3 regions of the Methylobacterium sp. P1-11 genome follow, and region 2 is predicted to be linked to each of the others. Evidence: predicted binding sites of a transcription regulator. Region 2 holds the regulator's gene; each other region holds the start of a gene.
What was found. Region 2 encodes LexA, which represses DNA repair genes until DNA is damaged. Its sites were predicted from a motif close to TGTTCNNNNTGTGTTCNG; they were not measured.
Positions count from the first base shown of each region.

Region 1: the regulator LexA is predicted to act here: its motif matches at 1,142-1,159, upstream of parE (DNA topoisomerase IV subunit B).
Region 3: the regulator LexA is predicted to act here: its motif matches at 1,155-1,172, upstream of CIW48_RS19940 (DUF3072 domain-containing protein).

Region 1 is NZ_NPKS01000007.1:166,204-172,132, forward strand. Features, by position in the region: gene topA (type I DNA topoisomerase) at 1-518, shown strand, start outside; gene CIW48_RS09730 (hypothetical protein) at 706-894, opposite strand; gene parE (DNA topoisomerase IV subunit B) at 1,254-3,314, shown strand; gene CIW48_RS09740 (PRC-barrel domain-containing protein) at 3,476-3,970, opposite strand; gene CIW48_RS09745 (porin family protein) at 4,173-5,039, opposite strand; gene CIW48_RS09750 (hypothetical protein) at 5,478-5,855, shown strand.
Region 2 is NZ_NPKS01000003.1:57,334-63,262, forward strand. Features, by position in the region: gene CIW48_RS04300 (ComEC/Rec2 family competence protein) at 1-1,199, shown strand, start outside; gene lexA (transcriptional repressor LexA) at 1,193-1,918, opposite strand; gene CIW48_RS04310 (hypothetical protein) at 2,166-2,615, shown strand; gene CIW48_RS04315 (hypothetical protein) at 2,623-2,838, opposite strand; gene fae (formaldehyde-activating enzyme) at 3,183-3,722, shown strand; gene CIW48_RS04325 (hypothetical protein) at 3,760-4,224, opposite strand; gene CIW48_RS04330 (error-prone DNA polymerase) at 4,269-5,929, opposite strand, start outside.
Region 3 is NZ_NPKS01000020.1:1-5,929, forward strand. Features, by position in the region: partial or broken gene CIW48_RS34115 (sugar transporter) at 1-144, opposite strand; gene CIW48_RS19935 (hypothetical protein) at 406-603, opposite strand; gene CIW48_RS19940 (DUF3072 domain-containing protein) at 847-1,146, opposite strand; gene CIW48_RS19945 (gluconokinase) at 1,310-1,879, shown strand; gene CIW48_RS19950 (Cof-type HAD-IIB family hydrolase) at 1,884-2,705, shown strand; gene CIW48_RS19955 (transglycosylase SLT domain-containing protein) at 2,887-3,873, shown strand; gene CIW48_RS19960 (helix-turn-helix transcriptional regulator) at 4,180-5,064, shown strand; gene cysE (serine O-acetyltransferase) at 5,294-5,929, shown strand, end outside.

The DNA of each region.
Region 1 (5,929 bases), on a different contig from region 2:
GCGAGGTGGCCCGCCACCCCGAGACCGGCGAGCCGATCCTGGCCAATCTCGGCCGGTTCGGGCCCTACGTGCAGCACGGGAAGACCTACGCCAATCTCGGCAAGGACGACGACGTGCTGGAGATCGGCGGCAACCGCGCCATCGACCTGATCGTCGCCAAGGAGCAGGGCGGCGGACGCGGCCGTGCGGCCGCAGATCCCGGCCGCCCGCTCGGCACGGATGCGGCGAGCGGGCGCGACCTCGTGGTCAAGGCCGGCAAGTATGGGCCCTACGTCACCGACGGCGAGGTCAACGCCACGCTGCCGAAGACCATGACCGCCGAGGCGCTGACCTTGGACGAGGCGATCGCCCTGGTGAACGCCAAGCGCGCGGCGGGCGGCGGCAAGCCGGCGAAGCGGGGTGCGGTCCGGAAGACGTCCGCGCGCAAGGCCACCGGCGACAAGCCGGCCGCCAAGAAGACAGCGACGAAGAAGCCCGCGGCCAAGAAGGCCGCGGCGAAGAAGTCGAGTTCTGGCTGAAGGGGCTCGCTGTCTGCGGTCCGGAGCGGGGCGACGCGGGGATCCCCAGCGCACCCCTCATCCTGCCGGCCCCGCTGCGCTCCAGCACCTCATGATGAGGGCGCGGGTTCGCGATGGGGCTGACGGCCGAGCGCGCTTCGGGCGGCCTGAAGCGTCTCGCGGAACCGGCCTCGGATCGGAGCGCGGCTCAGACCAGGTAGGTGATCGTCGCGGCCACAGCCGTCGCAAAAGTCGCCAGCGCGATGGTGGTCGCATTCATCAGGATGCGGGCGGGCGGCACGCCGGCCGGGTCGTCATCGCAGCCGAAGGCGGCGCCGGCCGCGTGCTCGAAGCGGATCAACGTCAGGCGGCGGGCCTCAATCGCGGCGTCGCTCATGGATTGCGGCTCCCTCACCACGGTCAAGATTTGTCTCCGCCACCAACGTCGATCGTCCCGTTCTGTTCCGGCGGCCGCCTAGGGAAGCCGGGCGAGCAGGCCACGAGAAAGCCTTAACTCATTGTTGTGCAACGTGGTGATGACGGGCGGCCCGGTCCTCTTGGGTGTCGGTGCGGCTCCGGCCCTCGCTCGCGGCAGCGCAGCATGCGATGATGCGCGCGCCTCGCCCGAGGGCGAACGGCTTTGATGTTTACGTTTTGTTCCGCTATGATGCGGGGATGAAGGCGCATGCTCCACGACCCAAGACACGTCTGCGCGATTCCGAGCCGGCCGACGCGCCGCGCGCGCGGAGGCCGCGCGTGAGCGATCCGGCGCGCGACCTGTTCGGGCCGGGCAGCAAGGGCCCGGCCCCCCGGCCGCCCGAGCCGCGGCGACGCCTGGACGCCTCGGCCTCGGTGGCGACGCTCGCGGCCGCCGAGCCGGAGGGCGGCTACACCGCCTCCGACATCGAGGTGCTGGAGGGGCTGGAGCCGGTCCGGCGCCGCCCCGGCATGTATATCGGCGGCACCGACGAGCGGGCGCTGCACCACCTCTTCGCCGAGGTGATCGACAACTCGATGGACGAGGCGGTGGCAGGCCATGCCAGCTTCATCGAGGTGGAGCTGGAGGAATCGGGCGCCCTCGTGGTCACCGATAACGGCCGCGGCATCCCGGTCGACCCGCACCCGAAATTCCCCGGCAAGTCGGCGCTCGAGGTCATCATGACCACGCTGCATGCCGGCGGTAAGTTCGACTCGAAGGTCTACGAGACCTCGGGCGGCCTGCACGGCGTCGGCATCTCGGTGGTGAACGCGCTCTCCGACCTGCTTGAGGTCGAGGTGGCCCGCAACCAGACGCTCTACCGCCAGACCTTCTCGCGGGGTCACGCGCAAGGCGCGCTGGAGCTGGTCGGCCGTGTGCAGAACCGGCGCGGCACCCGAGTCCGCTTCCACCCGGACGCCCAGATCTTCAGCTCGCTGAAGTTCGACCCGCGCCGCCTGTTCAAGATGGCCCGCTCGAAGGCCTACCTGTTCGGCGGCGTCGAGATCCGCTGGCGCTGCGCTCCCACCCTCCTGGAGGGGCTCGAGGACGTGCCGGCAGAGGCGGTCCACCGCTTCCCCGACGGCCTGCGCGACTATCTCGCCCGGGACATCGACGGCAAGGAACTCGTCACCGAAGCGATGTTCTCCGGCAAGATCACGAAGCCGGGCTCGCACGGGTCGCTCGAATGGGCGGTGGCCTGGATGGTCGCCGAGGACGGGATCTCGCATTCCTACTGCAACACGATCCCGACGCCTGAGGGCGGCACCCACGAGGCGGGCTTAAGGGTCGCGCTGCTCCGGGGCCTGCGCGAGCACGCCGAGCGGGTGAACCAAGCCAAACGCATGACGGCGGTGACCACCGACGACGTCATGGCGACCTGCGCGTCGATGCTCTCGGTCTTCATCCGTGAACCGGAGTTCCAGGGGCAGACCAAGGACAAGCTCGCCACCGTGGAGGCGCAGCGCATCGTCGAGACCTCGGTGCGCGACGCCTTCGACCACTGGCTCGCCGCCTCCCCGGCCCAGGCCAACAAGCTGCTCGACTGGGTGATCGACCGGGCCGAGGAGCGACTGCGGCGCCGCCAGGAGAAGGAGGTCGCCCGCAAGAGCGCCACCCGCAAGCTCCGCCTGCCCGGCAAGCTCGCCGATTGCTCGGCGGCGGGTACCGCGGGCTCGGAGATCTTCATCGTCGAGGGCGACTCGGCCGGCGGCTCGGCCAAGCAGGCCCGCGACCGGGCGACGCAGGCGATCCTTCCGTTGCGCGGCAAGATCCTCAACGTCGCCTCGGCCTCGCGCGACAAGCTCGGCGCCAACCAGCTGATCTCCGACCTGACACTGGCGCTCGGCTGCGGCACCGGAACGGCCTTCCGCGAGACGGATCTCCGCTACGACAAGGTGATCATCATGACGGACGCCGACGTGGACGGCGCCCACATCGCGTCGCTGCTGATCACGTTCTTCTACCGGCAGATGCCGAAGCTCATCGACCGCGGGCATCTCTACCTGGCGATCCCGCCGCTCTACCGGCTCCAGCAGGGCTCGAAGGTGGCGTATGCCCGGGACGACGCGGATCGTGAGCGGATCATCAAGACGGTGTTCAAGGGCGGCAAGGTCGAGATCGGCCGGTTCAAGGGCCTCGGCGAGATGATGCCGGCCCAGCTCAAGGAGACCACCATGGACCCGAAGAAGCGCACGCTGCTGCGCGTCGCGGTTCTGGACGAGGCCCGGGAATCCACCGGCGACACGGTCGAGCGCCTGATGGGCAACAAGCCCGAGGCGCGCTTCGCCTTCATCAGCGAGCGCGCGGCCTTCGCCGAGGGGGCGGATCTCGACATCTGACGCTTTTGCGCCGACGCGGCCCATGCTGCGTCGGCCGGCGGGGCCGCGCCGTCCTTGCGAGCGGAGCGAACCGATCCGGAACGGCGCGACCTTGGTGAACCGGGCGCCGCGAGGTTGCTTCGCTTCGCCCGCAAAGAGGGGCGCCGGGCTTCGGTCGCGGCTTATCGAGGCGCCGGGATCACCTTGGCCGGGTCGAAGGGCTTGGCCGCCGCCACCGTGTCCTTGCTCATGTTCAGGACCGCCGAGAACCGATCACCGCCGGGCCGCAGCACCAGGGCGCCGGGTTCCACGGCGATGAGCTTGCTGCCGAGCCCGAGGAAGCCGCCGACATCGATCACCACGGCCCTGAGCATTCCGCCATCGGTGATCAGGAGGTCGTCGATCTTGCCGACGCTGTCCCCCGCGGCGTTGCGCACCGTTACGCCGATCATCTTCGTGGTCAGGAAGGCGACGGGCTTGAGCCCCTGACGCTTGGCGGCGTCCTCGGCACTCGCCGCCTCCATCAGCCGGCCGACCCCCGTGCCGTCCGTCGCGGTGCCGGGCCCGGTGCCCGGCAGGACCGTATCCTTGCCGATCACGGTGGCGTCCTGCGCGGCCGCAGCTGTCCCCGCCAGAGAGAGGGCGGCGAGCGACAGGAGAAGGATTCGGCTTTTCATGGCTGATCGCTCCGCTGCGCCGGATCCCTTCACGGGATGCCTGTGGGCGCCGCGGTCTCAATCGCGGGTGGCACGCGCGGTTCCAGCCGTCCCTGTCGCACCTGGAGCGCCCGGCAGGCCGCCCGAAACGCGGAAGGGCCCAGCCTTGCGGCCGAGCCCTTCCGTTGCGCGGAGCCGGTCAAGCCGGCTCCGGCTCTCGATCTTAGTACGAGCCGAACTTGTAGTTCAGGCCGGCGCGGACGACGGCGAACTCGGTCTTGGCGGCGGCGCCGTTGAGGTAGGCGGTGCCGTTCGGGGCCAGGAGGGTCGGGTAGAACACGCCGCCCGCGGCGTTCTTCTGGCGGTCGAGGCTGACGTACAGGCCTTCGACCTTCAGCGTCACGGCCGAGGAGCGGAAGAAGTTCAGGAACGAGTCGGTGGGCAGGGCGTACTCGACGCCACCGCCGGCGGCCCAGCCGGTGCGGAAGCTGTCGCGGAAGCGGTTGCCGGCGAAGTTCTGGTCGTCCTGGCCCGAGCCGTAGGCGAAGCCGCCGGTGCCGTACACGAGGGTGCGGTCGAAGGCGTAGCCGAGGCGGCCGCGGACGGTGCCGAAGTAGTCGAGGCCGTTGCCGCTGGTGGCGACGAAGGCGCGCGGGGCCGCGAAGGCGAAGCCGGGGACACCGCCGAAGGCGTAGTTCTGGGTGGCGTTGGCGCGGCGGGCGAAGTCGACGTACTGGGCGTCAGCCTCGAAGCCGATCACGACGCCCGAGCCCGGCGTGAACTGATAGTTGTAGCCGATCTGGGCGCCGCCCGAGAAGCCGTCGTTGTTGCTGCGGTTGTTGACGCTGACGACGCCGGCCGTGCCGGGCGAGTTGATCAGCGAGCCACCCGGCAGGGCGTAGTTGCTGGTGTTGCGGCTGCTGGCGTCGAAGCCGTAGCCGGCGTTCACACCGACGTAGAAGCCGGTCCAGGTGAACACCGGCACCGGCGTGAACACCGGCGGCGGCGCAGCGCGGCGCGGCAGGTCGGCAGCGGACGCCGTGACGGTCAGGCCTGCGAGGACGGTGGATGCGAGGAGGAGCTTCTTCATGGTGGTGTCGGTCCTGGGGTTAGCTTGAGCCGGCAGCCTTCTAGGCGCTCTCGGATGGCGGGTCTGTCGCTTTCCTGCAACAAGCATCCTCAGATTAGGGACATCCCGTCAACGAAAGATGAAGACTAGCGGACCCAATCCCAAAGCACCCGGCTCGATCGTGCGCCTCGACAGGGCGGGGACAGCTGGAAAGTCTCGGAAGACTAGCTGCGTTGCGCGGTGTGCATATTCCAGGGTGCCGTCGCGGCCCGGATGACATCGACCGAGGTCTCTGGAGAGGCGGGCGATGGCGGGCGTTTTATTCCGGCACAACTTTGGCGAAGGGACGACTCTGTCGTAAGCGGATGGTTAACCATGTCCCCCGACTGTCCTGGGTTGCACGGGGCCTGTTGCGCCGCGCACCGGGTCCGGCCTGGCGCCCAGCGGAGAACGCCCCTCATGCAAAGCCGCGACGACCGGAGCCGAACGACTTTCGGCAAGCGCCGGCTCCTGAAGGCCGCTCCCGGGCTCCAGGCTGAACCCTCCATCGAGAGAACGGGCGGTGCCCGGCCGCGCCGGCCCGCCGGCCCCCTGCCCTGGGCGCTGCGGGTGGCAGGTCTGGTCGGGATCCTTGCGGTGACCGCCGCCTCCCAGCTCGCGCGGCTGAACCGGTCCGACGACAGGCCGGTTGTCACCGCCCTCGCGGCCGCAGCGCATCCGGCCGAGTCCGGGACCGCCGATCCCGAGACGACCGGGGCCCTCGCGTCGGTGCCCTCCGCCCGGTCCACCCGCCTGGACCCCTGCCGCGCGCCCGAGGCCGACCGTCTTCGACCCTGATCGGCGCCGGGTTGCGCGCTCGATCCCTTGTGCGTGGCCGTGCGCTGCCGCCACCGCGAGGCGATTGCGAGATT
Region 2 (5,929 bases):
GGCCGGCCCTGTCGATGCGCAACCTCGCGCTGGCCGCACTGATCGCCCTGGCCCGGGAGCCGGAGGGCCTGCTCGGCCCGAGCTTCCAGATGTCCTTCGGTGCCGTGGCCGGGCTGATCGCCTGCGCGCGGCTGATCGACGGGCGGCTGTTCGTGCGCCCAGGGGCCGGCCGGATCGGGCGGCTCGTCGGCACCGGCCTCTCGGCGGTCGCCGGGACCCTGGCCACGACCCTGGTGGCGCAGATCGCGACCGCACCCTTCGCCACCTACCATTTCCAGACCGTCCAGCCCTTCGGGCTCGTCGGCAATGCCCTGACCCTGCCGCTCGTCTCACTGGTGGTGATGCCGTCGGCGGTGATCGGGATCCTGGCCTATCCCTTCGCCCTCGACCGGCCGATCTGGTGGCTGATGGGCCAGGCGGTGGGCGGCATGCTTGCCGTCTCCCACTGGATCGCCGGATTCGAGCGGGCGATCGTCGTCGTGCCGGCCTTCGGCACCGCGGCCCTGATCCTGCTGACCCTCGGCCTGCTGCTGGCGACGCTCCCGGCGTCCCGCCTGCGCTGGCTTGCCGTGCCGCCGCTCCTGTTCGGCCTCGTCCTCGCGGCCCGGCCGGACCGCTACGACCTCTACGTCGATCGACAGGGCGGGGGCGCTGCCGTGCGGGGGCCGGACGGCCGTCTCGCGGCCCTCGGCAGCCCCTCCGGCTTCGTCCTCGAACAATGGCTGAAGGCGGATGGCGACGGACGGCAGCCCGGGGCGCTGATCGTCCGTTCGGGCAGCGGCCGCTGCGACCGGCTCGGATGCACCGCGCGCCTGCCGGACGGAAGGGCGGTCGCCCTGGTGCGGGACCGGCGGGCCTTCCCGGAAGATTGCGCCCGCGCCGCGATCCTGATCACCGGCCTTACGGCGCCGCCGACCTGCACGGGCCCCTTGGTGATCGACCGGCGCGTTCTGGCCGCCCGCGGAGCGGTAGCCCTCCGGGCCGACGGCGAAGGCTTCACCGCCCGCTACACCCGAGCCGACGGCCGCGCCGTGCCCTGGCAACCGCGTTCGGTACACGGGCCGGGACCGCCGCAGCCGATCATCGCTGCGTCGGAAGGCGCCCACGCCCCGGAGGATGGGGCGGCAACGCCTCCGGAAGCCGATGCGCCAGGCGGGGACTTGGTCCCCGGCGACGCACCGACCGAGCCGCTTCAGTAGCGACGGACGAGGCTGACGAGGCGGCCCTGGATCTGGACCCGGTCGGGTCCGAGGACGCGGGTCTCGTAGGCCGGGTTGGCGGCCTCCAGGGCGATCGAGGAGCCGCGGCGGCGCAGGCGCTTGAGCGTCGCCTCCTCATCGTCGATCAGCGCCACGATGATGTCGCCGGTATTGGCGGTGTCCTGCTTGCGGATCACCACGAGGTCGCCGTCGAGGATGCCGGCCTCGACCATCGAGTCGCCGCGCACCTCAAGGGCGTAGTGCTCGCCGCCCGCCACGAAATCCGGCGACAGGGTGATGGCGTGGCTCTGATTCTGAATCGCTGAGACCGGCGTACCGGCCGCGATCCGGCCCATTACGGGAATCGAGATGGCGCGGCCGGCCTCGTCGATCATCCGCGTGCTGGCCGGTGCCGGTGGCTGCCTGGATTTGCCGCCCTCGACAACGCTCGGGGTGAAGCGGCGCGGCTCGGCCGGGACCGAGGACGGCGCCATCTGGCTGAGGCTCTCGGGAATGCGGATCACCTCGATGGCGCGCGCCCGATTCGGAAGGCGCCGGAGGAAGCCGCGCTCCTCCAGGGCCGTGATCAGCCGGTGGATGCCGGACTTCGACTTGAGATCGAGGGCGTCCTTCATCTCGTCGAAGGACGGCGGGACACCACATTCCTGCATCCGGCTCTGGATGAATCGCAGGAGGTCCAGCTGCTTGCGCGTGAGCATCGACGGGGGACTCGCGGCTTGGCGGACCGCCACGTGACGGTCTCCGAAACAAATCACGAACAGGTTAAACGTTCCGCAAGTGTTCCGCAAGATGGCACCGCCACGCTTGGCGCGTCGCGGCCAGCCGGCGGGAGAAGCCGAGAAACGCATTGACGGCATAAGCGGAGCCGTTTCAATGCATCGCGCTGCCCCGCCGGAAGGGCGGCGGATCCGGGGCGCGGGCAGGGACCCTCTTGGAATGACGAGGATGCGACGACCCGCAGCGCTTCTGCTCCTCGGCCTCGCTGCCCTCGGCTTGGCCGGCTGCACCACCGGGTTCTCCTACATCTCGCGCAACTACGTGGCGCTCACCCCACAGGTGGTGACGATCGGCTGCAAGGAGCCCTACGAGGTCTACGATAATCGGCAACTGCGCCGGATGCTGATCGTCTCCAACGCCCTGCGCGAATATACCGGCTGCAATTTGAGCGAGGTCCGGATCGATCCGGAGCCGGACGCGACCCGGGTGAAGCGCTTCCGCACCGCCGCCCGGGCCTATCTCGACGAGACCGTGCGCGAGGATTGTCGGATCACCGGCGAGTCCGTCTTCGATCCTCTGAAGACCGAGTTCGCCTACGCGTGCGATGCGCCGGTCGAGAAGCGCGGTTCCGTGGTGCCGCGTCTGCCGGGCCGCAATCCGGGCCTCGGCGCGCGCTGACCGGCCATCAGGCGCCCGGCTTCGGGAAGGTCCGTTCCGCCGCGTCACCGGCGGCGGCGAGCAGGGCGCGGGCGAAGGCCCGGGCCTCTGCCCGGTCGAGCACGATGGCGGCGGTGACCGGCGCGCCGCCGAGATCGGCGAGGGCGAGTTCCAGGCGCACCCCGTCGGGAACGGCGCTCGCCTGAAGGCTCCAGCCGGAGCCTCGATCCGTGCTCTCCGCCATCTTACGTTCCTCCCGCATGCCCCGGGGAAGCGCCGCAGGCCCCGCCGGAACGGCCCAGGCCCGGGACTGTTCCCGAGCCGCGCCCCGCGCTTCCCTGCCTCGCCTGTCGGCGTTCCTCAAGGCCGCAGGCCGCGGACGGGTGATGATGCGCGCCGATACGGATGACGGCGGTCGGGAGTGGCACCCGCCTTCCGGCCGGCCGACAGGGGGTCGACGCGGTCGCCGGGGATCACGATCGCCGGTGCGATGGCCAGCGTCCGCGACCGGGTTGGCCTGCTCCGAAGCGATTGACGCAAGCGCTCCGATGATGTCTCCCGCGGGCTCCGATCAGGTGGAGTTCGAACATGCAAGAGATCTGGTTCCGCGCGGGCGAGGCCACGGTGCTGGCGGCCGAGGGCCAGTACACCGACGCCATGCCGGAGGTGCTGATCGGCTCGGTGCGCGGGCCGGTGGGCCAGGCCTTCGCGTCGATGATGGGGCAGGTCCAGGGCCACACCCGGATGTTCGTGGTGCGCGACCTCAACCAGCTGGTGCGCCCGGCGACGATGATGACCACCAAGGCCACGATCCACACGGCCGAGTACGTCGAGCTCCTCGGCGGCGTGGTCCAGGCCGCCACCGGCGACGCGATCGTGGACTGCATCATCGAGGGCATCCTGCCCAAGGACGGGCTCGACGAGCTCTGCATGATCATCATGATCTGGCTCGACCCGCGCTGCGCCGAGGACGACAACCTCGACCAGAAGGATCTCTACCGGACGAACTACGAGGCGACGAAGCTCGCCATCGCCCGCGCCCTCAAGGGCGAGCCGACGGTGGACGAGCTGATCGCCAACCGGAAGACCGTGAAGCACTACGCGCTGGACGGCGTGATCGAGTACTGAGCGGGCGCGGCCCGCATCCTGCCGGATCGGGTTCGCCTCAACCCGGCGGGATGCGGCCCACCGAGCAGAGGGTGCGCATCGTGCTGCTGCCCGGGTCGGTGTAGCAGGAGGCCGACCAGCCGTTCTGCTGGATGAACGACTTGCGCCGCTCCGCCAGGGAGGTCCGGTAGGCGTTGGTGATGATCGGCTCGACGGTCGCGGCCGGCTCGCCGACGAGGATCTCGGAGGCCACCGACAGGTCGCGGAAGAAGGTCGTCGAGGGGGTCGGCTCGGCGGAGGTCGCCTGCACGATCGGCTCGGCCCGGCAGGTCACGTCGAACTTGATCGGGCCGGCCATGCGGATGTCGATGCTGGGGCCGGCGCGCTTGCCGACCCGGCCGCCGATCGCGCCGGCGATCTGGCGGGTGAGGTCGTCGCAGCTATCGGCCCGGGTGGCCTCCGCCAGGAGGGGCAGGGCCGCGCAGGCGGCGAGGAGGAGGCGCGGAACGGCGAAGCTCGACATCGCCGCACTCTACGCGCGGCGCGGGGCCTGTCGAGGGGCGCTCGTCAGTGAAAATCCCGGCTGCGATAGACCCGCCGGTCCGGGGGCACGCCGAAATCCGTGTTCTCGGGCGGCAGCTTCATGCCGGCTTCCCGCAGGTCGCGCAGAGCAGCGGTGAGGTCGCGAAACCCCTCCGCCACGAGGTGGACCACCCCGTCCGCCCGCTGGATGCGGCCGCGCACCGCGAGGAACCGGGCCTGCATGACGGCCCGGCGGTTGGTCTCGAACACCGTCTTCCAGACGATCACGTTGGCGATACCTGTCTCGTCCTCCAGGGTTAGGAAGACCACGCCCTTGGCGGTGCCGGGCCGCTGGCGGATCAGCACCAGCCCCGCCACCGTGACCCGCGCGCCCTGGGGCAGGGAAGGATCGAGATGGGCCCGGGCCGGGATCGCGCCGATCCGGGCGAGCCGCCCCCGGAAGAACGCGACTGGGTGCCCCTGCAGCGACAGGCCGGTGGCGGAATAATCCTCGGCCACCGCCTCGGACGGGGCCAGGGCCGGCAGGTCCACCGCCGGCTCGTGCCGGAACAGGCCGTCATCGGCGTGCCAGGCGAAGAGCGGCAGGGGCGCCTCGAGGAGATGGGCGCGGCGCTCGCTCGGATCCGCCTTGGCGGCCTTGCGCGCCGAGGTCCCCTCCAGGGTGCGGACCATCCACAGGGCGGCGCGCCGGTCGAGGCCGAGCGACCGGAACGCGTCCGCCTCGGCCAGCCGCTCCAGGGCGTTGCGGGGCAGGGCGAGGGACGCCTGCAGGCCCTCGATGCTGGCGTAGCCGTTGGCCCGCAGCCGCACGAGCCGCCGCATCGCGGCCTCCGGCAGGCCGCGCACCACCCGCAGGCCGATCCGCACGGCGTGCAGAGCCGGATTCCCGGCCGGCTCCAGGGTGCAGTCCCAGTCGCTGGCGTTGACGCAGACGCCCCGCACCTCGACGCCGTGGGCCCGGGCGTCGCGCACGAGCTGGGCCGGCTGGTAGAAGCCCATGGGCTGGGCGTTGAGGATCGCGGCCAGGAAGACGTCGGGGTGCCGGCACTTCATCCAGGCCGAGGCGTAGACGAGGAGCGCGAAGCTCGCCGCGTGGCTCTCCGGGAAGCCGTAGGTGGAGAAGCCGCGGATCTGCGCGAAGCAGCGCTCGGCGAAGGCCTGCGGGTAACCCCGGCGGGTCATGCCGCCGACGAACTTCTCCGCGAAGCCGCCGATCGAGCCGACATGGCGGAAGGTCGCCATCGCCCGGCGCAGGCCGTCGGCCTCGGCCGGGGTGAAGCCCGCCGCCGTGATGGCGATCTGCATGGCGTGCTCCTGGAAGAGCGGCACCCCGTAGGTCTTCTGCAGGACCTCCTTCAGCTCGTCCGCCGGCCCGTGATCCGGGTGCGGGGCCGGGTACTCCACCGGGTCGATCCCGGAGCGGCGGCGCAGGTAGGGGTGGACCATGTCGCCCTGGATCGGGCCGGGGCGCACGATCGCGACCTGCACCACGAGGTCGTAGAATTCCTTGGGCTTCAGGCGCGGCAGCATCGACATCTGCGCCCGGCTCTCGACCTGGAACACGCCGACGGAATCGGCCCTCGCCAGCATCGCGTAGGTCTCGGGATCCTCCCGGGGCAGGTCAGCCAGCGTCTCGTAGACCGTGCCGTGGTCCCGCTCCAGGAAGTCGAGGCCGCGCTTGAGGC
Region 3 (5,929 bases), on a different contig from region 2:
CTCGTAGCGGGCCAGCAGGCCGCCATCGGCCGTGGCCACCTCAGCCCCGGCCTGGATCGCACTCGCCGTCGGACCCGCCGCGGGCAGGTACGTGCAGCCCGACATCGCCGTGACGGCGAGCAGGACGTGGGGAAGTTTGCGCATCCAGATGTTGCCCATCGGTATTGCCGAGCCCGTGCCTAGCCCATAGCGGGCCAGGTGTCCGTAGCGGGTGAGCCACACTCCGCCAGCCACGGCCGAGACCGCCAAGTCATCCTCGTTAAGCACAGCTTTTTCGGGGCATCGGCGCGCGAAACGCCGGGCGCGGCTCGGACGTCTTCAATATCGGGACACAAATCTGGGCCTTATCGACCGCGACAGCCCGGCTCTTGCGGCCGCGTGACGGGCTGAGCCGGCCTGCTCCGCTCAGTTCGACTGGGTCACCGCCGCGCTGATGTTGCCGTAGACGGCGCTGACGCGAGACACGTAATACCGGATGCTGCCGACGGCGACGAGGAAGATCAGGCCACCGATGAGGGCGTATTCCGTCGCCGTGGAGCCGTACGCGTCGCGGGCGAAGCGCGCAGCCTCGGCGCGCATCCGGTCGATCCAGGCGAACGCCATCCGGGATCGCATTGCGCGCCTCCCCTCCCCGCCGCATCCCGGCTCATCCATGGTCGCACGCGCCTTCCAAGTCCCGCCGCCCGCGTGGCCGCACGCGCCACAAGGCCGAATAGCCGCTCGCCATTGCCGCCGGCTTAATGAAGTGTCCGAAACAGGGGGGCCTGGCGGTTCCGGCCGGGATAGACGCCGGCAGGGTTAGGCGTGACGAAGGGCGCGCCCGGTGCAGGCGCGCCCCGTCGCGGCTCAGGCGTGGCCGGCCTTGTGGCGGAGGTCGTCGATCCGCTTCGAGGCCTCGGCTTTGTCGAGGTCGGGATCGAACGCCGCCGGCTCCTTGGCCTCTTCCGAGAGCGTCTTCAGATAGGAGGCCTGCGCACCGGTCATCGGCTCGCCGCCCGTCGTCCACTGGTCCGGGTCCTTGATCTGGTTCGACACGTCCTTCGGGTCGGCCTTTGGATTGTCGCTGGCGCTGCCCGCGCCGGCCTCCTGGTGCGATCCGGCGCTCCGGCCAGCCTTCGACGTCGCCTTTGCGGTTGTGGTCGTCATACGGTGCCTGTTCCCTATATGTTCGATTTCTGGGACAGGAACGCGCCCGGCCGCGTTACGGTTCCGGCACAGGGAGGCCCTGACGAGCGCGGGGGACATCTTTCCTTCTTCGCGCCCGCTCCTATTGATGGGACGCGCAGCGCCTGGAGCCACGGTGGTCTGGATGACGTCCCCAACAGAGCTAACGCCTGATGCCGGGACGGCCGCCGGTCGGGTGCTCGTGGTCATGGGTGTCTCGGGCTCGGGGAAGAGCACCGTGGCGGCCTTGATCGCCGAGAGGCTCGGCTGGATCTTCGTGGATGGCGATAGCTTCCACACACCCGAGCACGTGGCGAAGATGCATGCGGGTCACGCCCTCGACGATGAGGATCGTGCCCCGTGGCTGGCCCGGATCGCGACCTGGATCCAGCAGCGTCTCGATGCCGGTGAGTCGGGTGTGGTGGTCTGCTCCGCCCTCCGCCGTGCCTACCGGGACATCCTCACCCGGGGGAGCCGACGCGTCCGCCTCGTCTATCTGGACGGCGACAGGGCCCTGATTGGGCAGCGCCTCGCCGAGCGCCAGGGCCATTTCATGTCGCCGCGCCTCCTGGACAGCCAGTTCGCGACCCTGGAAGTTCCGGCTCCCGACGAGCACCCGATCACCGTCGGGATCCTCGAACCGCCCGAGGCGATTGCCGACCGGGTCGTGGCGGAGCTAGCGGCCGAGGCGCGCCGGGATGCGGGCGGGGAGTGAGCCGATGACAGCAGGATCCGGCGAGGCCGGGGGGATCGCCCTGGTGATCTCGGACGTCGACGGCACCCTGGTCACCGGCGACAAGCGCCTGACCGAGGCGACGGTGGCGGCGGTGCGGCGACTGCGCGCGGCCGGCATCGGCTTCAGCATCGCCTCGGCACGGCCGCCCATCGGGCTGCGGAGCCTCGTCGCCGAACTGGGTCTCGACCTGCCGATGGCGGCTTTCAACGGCGCGAGCGTTGTGCGGCCGGATCTCTCGACCATCGAGGCACGGACCATCCCTGAGGCGGCAGCCCGGTCGGCCCTCGACCGGCTCCTGGCCGAGGAGCTCGACGTCTGGGTCTTCGCCGAGGGCGCGTGGTGCCTGCGCGATCCGGACGGCCCCTACACCGACCTCGAGCGGCGCACGATCGGCGCGGAGCCTCGCGTCGTCGCCGACCTCGGCACGCTCATGGGGGCCGCATCCAAGATCGTCGGCGTCAGCCGCGACCACGCCCATCTCGCGACCTGCGAGGCGCGAATCGGGGCTGCCCTGGCGGGCCAAGCGACCGTTCACCGATCGCAGAAATACTACCTCGACGTGACACCGCCGGATCTCGACAAGGGCCAGTTCGTCGCCTGGATGAGCGCGCATCTCGCGATCCCGCCCGAGCGGATCGCCACCTTCGGCGATGCCGGCAACGACCGCCCGATGTTCGCACAGAGCGGCTTGTCCGTGGCGATGGGCAATGCCGAGGACGCCGTGAAGGCATCCGCGCGCGCGGTCACGGACAGCAACGACGCCGACGGCTTCGCCCACGCCGTCGAGCGCCTCATCCTGCCCTGATCGGTCGCCTATCTCCGCAGGCATCCCAGCGGACCAACGTACCGACGCGCGTCTGTGGCGTGCGGATCACAGGCATCCCTGACACCCGGGTCGCCCACAGGCTGCCGAACCGGGGCCGCTTTCCGGCCTCATTTCCCCGCGACCTAGCTTGACCACAGAACAAGCAGCACCGGGTCTCGGAATGCATCGCCTCATCCTGGCCGCCGTCCTCGCGGTCGTGCCCGCAGCCGCCTTCGGGCAGAGCGCGCACGACAATATCGACGCGTTGATCGAGCAGCAGGCGAAAGCGAACGGCGTCCCGGCGAGCTTCGTCCACGCCGTGGTCAAGCGCGAGAGCAACTACAACCCGCGGGCCAAGGGCGGCAGCGCCCTCGGGCTCATGCAGATCAAGCACGCGACCGCGCGCAGCCTCGGCTATACCGGCGACGCCGCCGGCCTGTACGATCCGCAGACCAATCTGCGCTACGGTGTGGCCTACCTGGCGGGCGCTTACCGCACGGCCAAGGGCAATCTCAGCCAAGCCTATCAATACTACAACCGCGGCTACTATTACGCGGCCAAACGTCAGGGCATCTCCACCGAGGTGGCCTCGGTGGTGGCGCCCGTGGCGGCCTCGGCCAGCGCCCTCGCCAGCCTGTTCGGCGGCGGCGCCGCCGATACCCGGAACACCGCCGCTGCATCGGCCCTGGCCTATGCGCCCAGCACCACGGCGGTGGCGGAGGTCCCGACCGAGACCGTCGAGGTGCCGCTGCCGCCGCGCCGACCGGCCGCCCTGGCCGGCGCGACGGTCGTACTCGCCAGCCTGTCCATCGATCCGGCCGCGGCTCCGGCCGCCAGCCCGGAGGCGGCCCCGACCGCCGCCGCCGTTCCGTCCGTGGAGGTGCCGCTGCCGCCACGTCGGCCCACCAGCCTGGGGAGCGCCGTCGCGGCAACCGATCCCGCGCCGGCGCAGGTCGCGGAACTGCGGCTCTCACCGCCGGCCGAGGCGGCACCCGCTCCGGCGACAAAAGCCGCCGCTCCGGCGCCGGGCTCCGAAGCGGTGGCCGAAGCGGTCGAGGTGCCGCTGCCGCCGCGTCGTCCGTCCCTCCAGATGCTCGCCGCCGCCACACCACGGCGCGCGCCGGCCACCGCGCCCGTGCGCGAGGCCACGGCCCTTCCGGTCGAGTAGGTCCGCCGATCCGGGCTTTCTGCCCACACAAGGATCATGCCCAAGGCTTGACCATCGCACGGTTCCGCAACACATAGGCGCCACGCCAGCAACGTGGTTGAATCGGTACGGTACGGACCGGCGCCGCAGCATAGCGGTCGTACGCGGGTGGCGCACGACGGATCTCAGGGCAGGAAACGCCGGTCTACGCGCGCACGTTCGGGCAACCTTTTGCCCGGAGGGACGCCGAGGCGCGTCGGATCTCGAAGCGGCAGGCATGCAGGGCACGGACTCTGCTTTCAAGCTGGCAGGAAAGCGGACGGCGCCATGACCGGCGTGGTGGAACAAGAATCACTCTTTCTCACGGACCTCGGGCGCCGCGTCAGACATGCGCGCACCGTGCGCGGGCTGTCGCGCAAGGTCCTGTCGCAGACTTCCGGCCTGTCCGAGCGCTACATTGCGCAGTTGGAGGGGGGCCAGGGGAATGTCTCCATCATCCTGCTACGGCGGGTGGCCAACGCCATGGGCGTGCGGCTGGACGATCTGATCACCGGCAATGACGCCCTGCCCGACTGGCCGGTGGTGCGCGACCTGCTCGGTCAGGCGAGCCCGGCCCAGATCGCCGCGGCCAAGGAGGCGCTGTCCGGCGGGTCCCGACTCGAATCAAGCAACCGGCCGCGGGTAGCACTGATCGGTCTGCGCGGCGCCGGCAAATCGACCCTCGGCAAGCTCGCGGCCGAGCGTTTGGGCTGGACCTTCGTGGAACTGAATGCCGAGATCGAGCGGGAGAATGCCCTTTCGGTCCAGGAGATTTTCGCGATCTACGGCCAGGAGGGCTACCGTCGGCTGGAACAGGCAGCCCTGCGTCGCCTCACCGAGCATCCCGGACCGCTGATCCTGGCGACGAGTGGCGGAATCGTCGCGGAGCCCCTCACCTACGATCTGCTGCTGCAGGCCTTCTACACGATCTGGCTGCGTGCCCGGCCAGAGGAGCACATGAGCCGCGTCCGCGAGCAGGGTCACCTCGCCACGACGGGCGACCATGCCTCTGCGATGCAGGAGCTGCGTGCCGTGCTGGCGAGCCGCGAGCCGCTCTACGCCCGGGCACCGGCCACGGTGGACACCTCCAACATCCCGGTCCAGACGATGCTGGACCGGCTGACGACGGCGATCGAAGCGCGGTTCGGGCAGGCGGTGCCGGCAGGGAACTGAGCCGCTCCCGTTCGCTGACAGCCATGCGGTCAACGCGACCTTTGGGCCGCGCGAGCCCTTGATCGTCGCGGTGCAGCACACCACGCTAAGGCCGAACGCGCGGTCCGGCGGCGCTGCGACCCGTTTCCGCCCCGGGCCGGATACCCGCCCTGCATGTGCGGGCACTGGACCGGGCCGCCGCACGCGTAACCGGCGAACCACGCGAAGTCCCGGACATGAGCATCCGCCCATGAGCGCCAGTCCTGCCTTCACTCACCCATCGCATGACCTCGCGGTCGTCGACCCGGTCTGGTCGCGGCTGCGGGACGAGGCGGAGGATGTCCTGAGGACCGAACCGCAGCTCGCCTCCTTCATCGTCTCGACGATCCTGAACCACACCACGCTGGAAGGCGCGGTCTCCCACCGGGTCGCAGCCCGGCTCGGGCACCCGTCGTTGCCGGCCGATCTCGTCGCCCATGCCTTTCACGAGGCAATCAGCGCGGATCCGGGCATCGGGCAGGCGTTCCGCGCCGATATCGGCGCGGTGATCGACCGCGATCCGGCGACCCTGAGAGCCCTCGAACCGGTACTCTACTTCAAGGGTTTTCACGCCCTGCAGGCTTACCGCCTCGCCCACCATGTCTGGAACCGCGGCCGTCGCGACCTCGCCCTCTACCTCCAGAGCCGGGTCTCCGAGGTGTTCCAGTGCGACATTCACCCGGCGGCGCAGATCGGGCGGGGCGTCTTCCTCGACCACGCCACCGGGCTCGTGGTCGGCTCGACCGCGGTGATCGAGGATGACGTGTCGATCCTTCACGCCGTGACCCTGGGCGGCACCGGCAAGCAGCGCGGCGACCGCCATCCCAAGATCCGGCGCGGCGTAATG